3 regions of the Brevundimonas sp. FG128 genome follow, and region 1 is predicted to be linked to each of the others. Evidence: predicted binding sites of a transcription regulator. Region 1 holds the regulator's gene; each other region holds the start of a gene.
The links. Region 1 encodes LexA, which represses DNA repair genes until DNA is damaged. Its sites were predicted from a motif close to ATGTTCNCNANNTGTTCT; they were not measured.
Positions count from the first base shown of each region.

Region 2: a site for LexA is predicted at 1,410-1,427, ahead of dinB (DNA polymerase IV). Genes of this name have one in related genera too.
Region 3: a site for LexA is predicted at 1,172-1,189, ahead of recA (recombinase RecA). Genes of this name have one in related genera too.

Region 1 is NZ_JBMDKP010000002.1:52,021-54,287, forward strand. Features, by position in the region: gene ACODSC_RS04645 (ComEC/Rec2 family competence protein) at 1-620, shown strand, start outside; gene lexA (transcriptional repressor LexA) at 601-1,296, opposite strand; gene trpC (indole-3-glycerol phosphate synthase TrpC) at 1,426-2,220, opposite strand; gene trpD (anthranilate phosphoribosyltransferase) at 2,217-2,267, opposite strand, start outside.
Region 2 is NZ_JBMDKP010000001.1:570,703-572,969, reverse strand. Features, by position in the region: gene ACODSC_RS02870 (alpha-ketoglutarate-dependent dioxygenase AlkB) at 1-203, opposite strand, end outside; gene dinB (DNA polymerase IV) at 314-1,390, opposite strand; gene ACODSC_RS02860 (DUF411 domain-containing protein) at 1,554-2,009, shown strand; gene ACODSC_RS02855 (acyltransferase family protein) at 2,062-2,267, opposite strand, start outside.
Region 3 is NZ_JBMDKP010000003.1:287,117-289,383, reverse strand. Features, by position in the region: gene recA (recombinase RecA) at 1-1,070, opposite strand, end outside; gene ACODSC_RS09885 (MHYT domain-containing protein) at 1,240-2,267, opposite strand, start outside.

The DNA.
Region 1 (2,267 bases):
TGGCCAGTGCGCCGGACTATGTCCTGCCGATCGCCTTCCTGGGGGTGCTGTTCGTCTGTGTGTGGCAGGGACGACTGAGGTGGCTGGGCCTGCCGCTGGCGGCGGCGGTGCTGGTCTGGCCGCGCGCGCCGACGCCGGATCTGTGGATTGGAGACGGGGGGACAAACGCCGCATTTCATCGCGAGAAGGCGGCGGTTGTCGTCAGGCCCGGCGTCCGAGAGTTCGCTGTCGATCTGTGGTCGCGGCGGCGCGGCCTGACCATGACGGATCGGCCGGAGACGGGCTGGGCCTGCGACCGCTTTTCTTGTCGGCCAGAGTCTAACCAGGGACCTGTCGCGATCTGGTGGGGACGCAAGGCTCCCGGTCCAGACCAGATGAAGGCCCTATGCCGCGCGGCGCCCGTCATCAGCGTGCGCGCGGTCCTCACATCGATTCCAAGCGCTTGTCAGGAACGCCTGGTGCTCGACGGCATCGATTTCACCAGAGGCGGCGCGGTTGAGTTATGGCGTGATAGTCCGTCTGAAACGGGCCGATGGCGCGCCGTCTGGACGGCCGACGTGCGGGGCGACCGCCCCTGGGCACGCCAGCCGAACCCGGACGTCAGTGATAGCGGCGCATGAGGCCGACCAGCTTGCCCTGAACGGCGACCTGATCCGACCCGTAGATCTTGGTTTCGTAGTTGCGGTTGGCGGGCTCCAGCGCGATGGAGGCGCCCTTCTTGCGAAGCCGCTTCAGCGTCGCGTGTTCGCCTTCGACCAGCGCCACGACGATCTCGCCCGAGGAGGCGTTGTCGGTCGATTTGATGACCACCATGTCGCCGTTCAGAATGCCCGCCTCGATCATCGAATCGCCTTCGATCTCAAGCAGGTAGTGTTCGCCCGAGCCCAGCATGGATTCAGGAACGGGATAGCGCGCCGTCTCGTGCTCGATGGCGTCGATCGGCGTGCCGGCGGCGATCTTGCCCATCAACGGCAGCTCTCGGGTGTCATTGGCCGCAAGCGGCGCCAGGGCGCGTCCGCCGCCGCCTTCGATCACGTCAGGCTTGAACCCGGCCCGGCCGCGCGGCGCGCCAGCCGTGGCCTGTTCGGGCAGTTTGGTGACTTCCAGGGCGCGGGCGCGGTGGGCGAGGCGGCGGATGAAGCCGCGCTCCTCCAGCGCCGTTATCAGCCGGTGAATGCCCGACTTGGACGCCAGGTCCAGCGCCTCCTTCATCTCGTCGAAGGAGGGGGAGACGCCTGTCTCCTGAATCCGTTCGTGGATGAACATCAGCAGTTCGTGCTGCTTGCGCGTGAGCATCGCCAGGCCCTCATGCGCCCGCCGACGAATCGGAACGGGCCGTGAACATTTGTCGATGTTCTGTAAGTGTTCCTTCCTAATGTCAACTTAACAGCGCCCTTGGGACGCCGCGTGACGCGAGCAAGTCGATCAGGCCGCCAGCAGTTGTCGCGTCGCCGCCTCAACATCGGCTTGTCGCATCAGGCTCTCGCCGACCAGAATGGCCTGGGCATGGGCGGCCGAAACGCGCTCGACATCGTCGGGCGTGAAGATGCCGCTTTCGGCGACGAGCAGGGCGCGGACAGGGCTAAGCATCGACAGGCGCTCGGTCACCTCCAGATCGACCTCAAAGGTGCGCAGCGAGCGGTTATTGACCCCCACCAGATCGCCGCCCAGCGCACAGGCGCGCGCCATTTCCTCTTCGTCGTGGGTCTCGATCAGGGCGTCCATGCCCAGGCGCTCGGCCTCGGACAGCAGCTCGGCGGCCAGCCGATCATCGACCATGGCCAGGATGATCAGGATGCAGTCGGCGCCCAGGGCGCGGCTTTCGGCGACCTGCCAGGGATCGACCAGGAAATCCTTGCGCAGGCAGGGCAGGGCGACCGCGTCACGCGCCTGGCCCAGATAGGCGTCATCGCCCTGGAAGCTGGGACCGTCGGTCAAGACCGAGAGGCAGGCCGCGCCGCCCGCCTGGTAAGCACGCGCCAGGGCCGGCGGGTCGAAGTCGGGCCGGATCAGCCCCTTGGATGGACTGGCCTTCTTGATCTCGGCGATCAGGGCGGGACGGCCGGTCTCTTCTACCACATGCTCAAGGGCGGCGCGGAAACCACGGGGAGCCGAAGCGGTGCGGGCCAGCGTCTCGATCGCGTCCTGCGAGGTCGCGGCCTTGCGGGCGGCGACGTCTTCACGCTTGTAGGTGGCGATACGATCCAGAACGTCGGTCATGCGGGGTCTTGGCTTTCCAGCGGCGTGGAGGTGATGCGGGCCAAACG
Region 2 (2,267 bases), on a different contig from region 1:
GCCTGAACGAAGTCCTCCGCCGGCAGACCGGCCCGGTCGGTCAACCGACCCAGCAGGTCCTGCAGGAACGCCGGCCAAGGCTCGGCCGCCTCCAGCGCCTGGCGCGCCAGATCATAGCGCCGCCCGAAGGCGGCGATGCGACGATTACCCAGATAACCGAGGTGCTCGTAGGGTTTGAAGGACAAGGCCTGCAGGGCGCGCACCACCCTCGCCTGCTCGTCCTCTGAGAGAAGATCAGGTCAGTAACGGAACCCGGCCGGGGCGGCGGGCCCGGCGACAACCGGCTCGCCGAAGAGGTCTGCCTGCACGTCCATCAAGCCAGGGCGAGTTGGTCGGACGCCGAGGGCGCCGGCGCCTTGAAGTTGGACAGGCTGACGCCGACCAGGCGGATGCCTTTGGCGGGCGGATAGAGGGAGCGAACCAGCAGGAGGCTGATCTCTTCGAGCCGCTCCCTGGACGTCACCGGTTCGGGGAAGGACCGGCTGCGCGTCGCCTGCTGGAAGTCGGCCCATTTCACTTTCACCGTCACCGTGCGGCCGTAGGCGTCCGACTTCTCGCACCAGCCCCAGACATCGCCCGCCATGGCGATGACGCCCGCCTCGATCGCCGAGGGATCGGTCAGGTCGCTTCCGAAGGTCGTCTCCGATCCGGACGACTTGCGCTCCCGGTTCGGGTTCACCGCACGATGATCCTCACCGCGCGAGATGGCGTAATACCAGGCACCGGACTTGCCGAAATGCTGCTGCAGGAAGGCCAGCGACTGGCGCCGCAGGTCCTCGCCGGTCTCGATGCCCAACCGGCTCATCTTGGCGGCGGTCACCGGCCCGACCCCGTGGAAGCGTTTCACCGGCAGGGTCTCGACGAAGGCCTCGCCTCGTCCGGGCGGGACGACGAACTGGCCGTTGGGCTTGCGCTGGTCCGAGGCCAGCTTGGCCAGGAACTTGTTGTAGGAAATCCCTGCCGACGCCGTCAGGCCGGTCTCCTCCAGGATGCGGGCCCGGATCTCGACGGCGGTCTCCGAGGCGGTCGGCAGGCCGCGCAGGTTGTCGGTGATGTCGAGATAGGCCTCGTCCAGGGACAACGGCTCCACCAGAGGCGTGTAGTCCGCGAAGATCGCCTGGATCTGTTTGGAGACGGCGCGATACACCTCGAACCGGGGCGGGACGAAGACGAGGTCGGGGCACTGGCGCAAGGCCGTGGTCGAGGGCATGGCCGAACGCACGCCGAAGACCCGCGCCTCATAGCTGGCCGCCGCCACGACGCCACGCTGGGCGGCGTACCCCACCGCCACCGGCCGCCCGCGCAAGGCCGGGTCGTCGCGCTGCTCCACCGAGGCGAAGAAGGCGTCCATGTCCACGTGGATGATCTTGCGAACCGGCCCGTCGCTCATATGCCGCTGTACCAAGATCAGAACAGAAAGGGAACACACAGGCCGCGCCTATGTCCCTATCGTCTGCGCCGCCAAGCGCCCCCCTGTGACACCGGGTCGTTTCGCGGCGCGGCGGTCATCGGTCTAGGGTGTCCGTCTTCGCCGCAGCATCCGGATCGCCGCCATGACCCGTCCTTCCCGCCGCGCCCTGCTGGTCGGCCTCTCCCTGACCGCCGTGGCCTGCCCGGCCCTCGCCGCGCCGCCGAAGCGGATGACCGCCTACAAGACCCCCTGGTGCGGCTGCTGCGGCGGGTGGATCGCCCACATGCGTCAGGCCGGCTGGACCGTCGAGGTCGTCGAGCGCGAGGACCTGGCGCCGATCCGGGCCCAGCATGGCATTCCGGACCGGCTGGCCTCCTGCCACACCGCTGTGGTCGGCGCCTACGCCATCGAGGGCCATGTCCCGGCCGGCGACGTCGATCGATTGCTGGCGGAACGCCCGGCCGCCCGGGCGTTGAGCGCGCCCGGCATGCCCGCGGGCTCGCCGGGCATGGAGGCCGCCGGGCGCGAACCCTATACGACTGTCCTGATCCTCAACGACGGCTCCACCCGCGTGTTCGGCCGGCACAACGGCGCCTGACGCCCGACAGGCCGCCGGAGGTCGTCAGGCAACCGGTTCACGGCCGGTCCGCTCAATCCGCTTCGTTCCCTTCCGCCGTCCTGCCGTCGCCGCCATCGGCGCCGCGCGAAAAGTCAGCCTGATGCGGGTGACCGCCATGCTGCGCGCGGTACTCGGCCGGGCTGAGGCCCCTGCCCGTCATATGAAGCTTCGGCCGGGCCGCAGGCGTGACCGGATCAGCCCCGATGCCCATCCGCTCGCGGTTCGACGCGGCCCTGG
Region 3 (2,267 bases), on a different contig from region 1:
TCCTGACCTTCGTCCGGCTCGGGCGTGCCCAGCAGTTCGTCGGCGATCTTGTTGGTCGAGGCCCGCACCGCCTTCTCGATTGAGACGGCGATGTCGGGGTTCTGTTTCAGGAATTCGCGCACATTCTCGCGGCCCTGGCCGATCCGGGTCGAGTCGTAGCTGAACCAGCTGCCCGATTTCTCGATCACCCCCGCCTTGACGCCCAGGTCGATGATCTCGCCCAGTTTGGAGATGCCTTCCCCGTACATGATGTCGAAGATGACCTCGCGGAACGGCGGGGCGACCTTGTTCTTGACCACCTTGACCCGGGTGGTGTTGCCGACCACCTCGTCGCGGTTCTTGATCGCGCCGGTGCGGCGGATGTCCAGACGCACCGAGGCGTAGAATTTCAGCGCATTGCCGCCCGTCGTCGTCTCGGGCGAGCCATACATGACGCCGATCTTGTGACGGATCTGGTTGATGAACAGGACGATGCAGTTCGACTTGGAAATCGAGGCCGTCAGCTTGCGCAGCGCCTGGCTCATCAGACGCGCCTGAAGGCCCGGCAGGCTGTCGCCCATCTCGCCCTCGATCTCGGCGCGCGGCGTCAGAGCCGCGACGGAATCGACGACCACGATGTCCACGGCGCCGGAGCGCACCAGGGTGTCGACGATCTCGAGCGCCTGTTCTCCGGTGTCCGGCTGCGACACCAGCAGATCATCCAGGTTCACGCCCAGCTTCTGGGCATAGCCGGGATCCAGCGCGTGTTCGGCGTCCACGAAGGCGGCGACGCCGCCGGCCTTCTGAACCTCGGCCACCGTATGCAGGGCCAGGGTCGTCTTGCCCGACGATTCAGGGCCGAACACCTCGATCACCCGACCGCGCGGCAGGCCGCCGATGCCGAGCGCCATGTCCAGACCCAGCGATCCGGTGGACACCGAGGGGATCACGTCGGCGACCCCGCCCTTGCCCAGTTTCATCACCGAACCCTTGCCGAAGGCGCGATCGATCTGTGCGATCGCCGCCTCCAGGGCGCGTTGCTTGTCGCCGTCGTCCTTGCCCACCAACTTGAGTGCTGCCTGTGAAGCCATTGCCTTCGTCTCCCTTGCCATGATTCCCGTCATTAAGCTTGGGAGAGACCCGCCTGGACCCGCCCCCGTTTCGTGAGGACGACTATGTGCATGGTTTGTTCTGGTTCACAAGATGTTCTCGTCGATCAAAACAAGAACATCTGCGACTTGCGACCGTTTCTGACGTATCTTAAAGCGGCAGTCTCAGGCTGCAGCAAATGCCCTCGGGCGCATAGGCCAAAGCCGCCGACCCCCGCAGCGAACGATGCACGGTGGACTCCATCAGCGCCGAACCGAACCCGCGCCGTTCGGGCGGCCTGACCTCGGGCCCGCCGCTCTCGACCCAATCCAGCAGCAGATGGCCCTCGCTGATCGACCAGTCGATCCGCACGCAGCCGGCGGCCGTGGACAGCGCCCCGTATTTGGCGGCGTTGACCGCCAGTTCATGAAACACCAGCCCCATGCCCAGGGTCTGATGGGAATCCAGATCGACGTCCGGACCGTTCAGTCGAACCTGTTCCTCGGCATAGGGCGCCAGTTCCTGGGCCAGCAGGGCGCGCAGATCGGCCCGCTCCCAATTGCCGGCCGTCAGTAGGTTCTGGGTGTTCGACAGGGCCAGCAGCCGGGCTTCGAACAGGGTGGTGAAGGTCGCCACGTCCGGCGTGCGGCGCGCCGTCTGCCGGGCGATGGACTGCACCGTCGCCAGGGTGTTTTTCACCCGGTGATTCAGTTCGTTGATCAACACCCGCTGAAGCCGTTCGCTGTCGGCTAGGGCGGCGAAGACCGCGCGCCGGTCGGTGATGTCGGTGATGACGCCGGACATCCTCAGCGGACGGCCCGAGCGGCTGCGGATCAGTCTGCCACGCAGGTGGATCCAGCGGCCGGTCGCGGGCAGGAACCATTCCTGATCGTATTCGACGCCTTCGGACATGGCGCGTTGCAGGGCCGCCCGGTGCAGCGGCAGGTCCTCGGGCGACAGGCGATCGCCGATCTCAGTCGGACCTAGGCGCGTGTCCGTGCCGATGGACAGGATATCCCTGGCCCGGGGCGACATGACCGGCGCCTTCAGAGGCAGGGCCGCCTCCCAGAAGCCGACGCCGCCGGCGTCGATGGCGGCCAGGACATTGGTCCTCTGATCGGCGACGGATGCGCCAAGGGCCATGAAGAGCAGGGTCACCGATCCGGCCGTCACCGCGACCGCCAGGGCCAGAGGCGAGG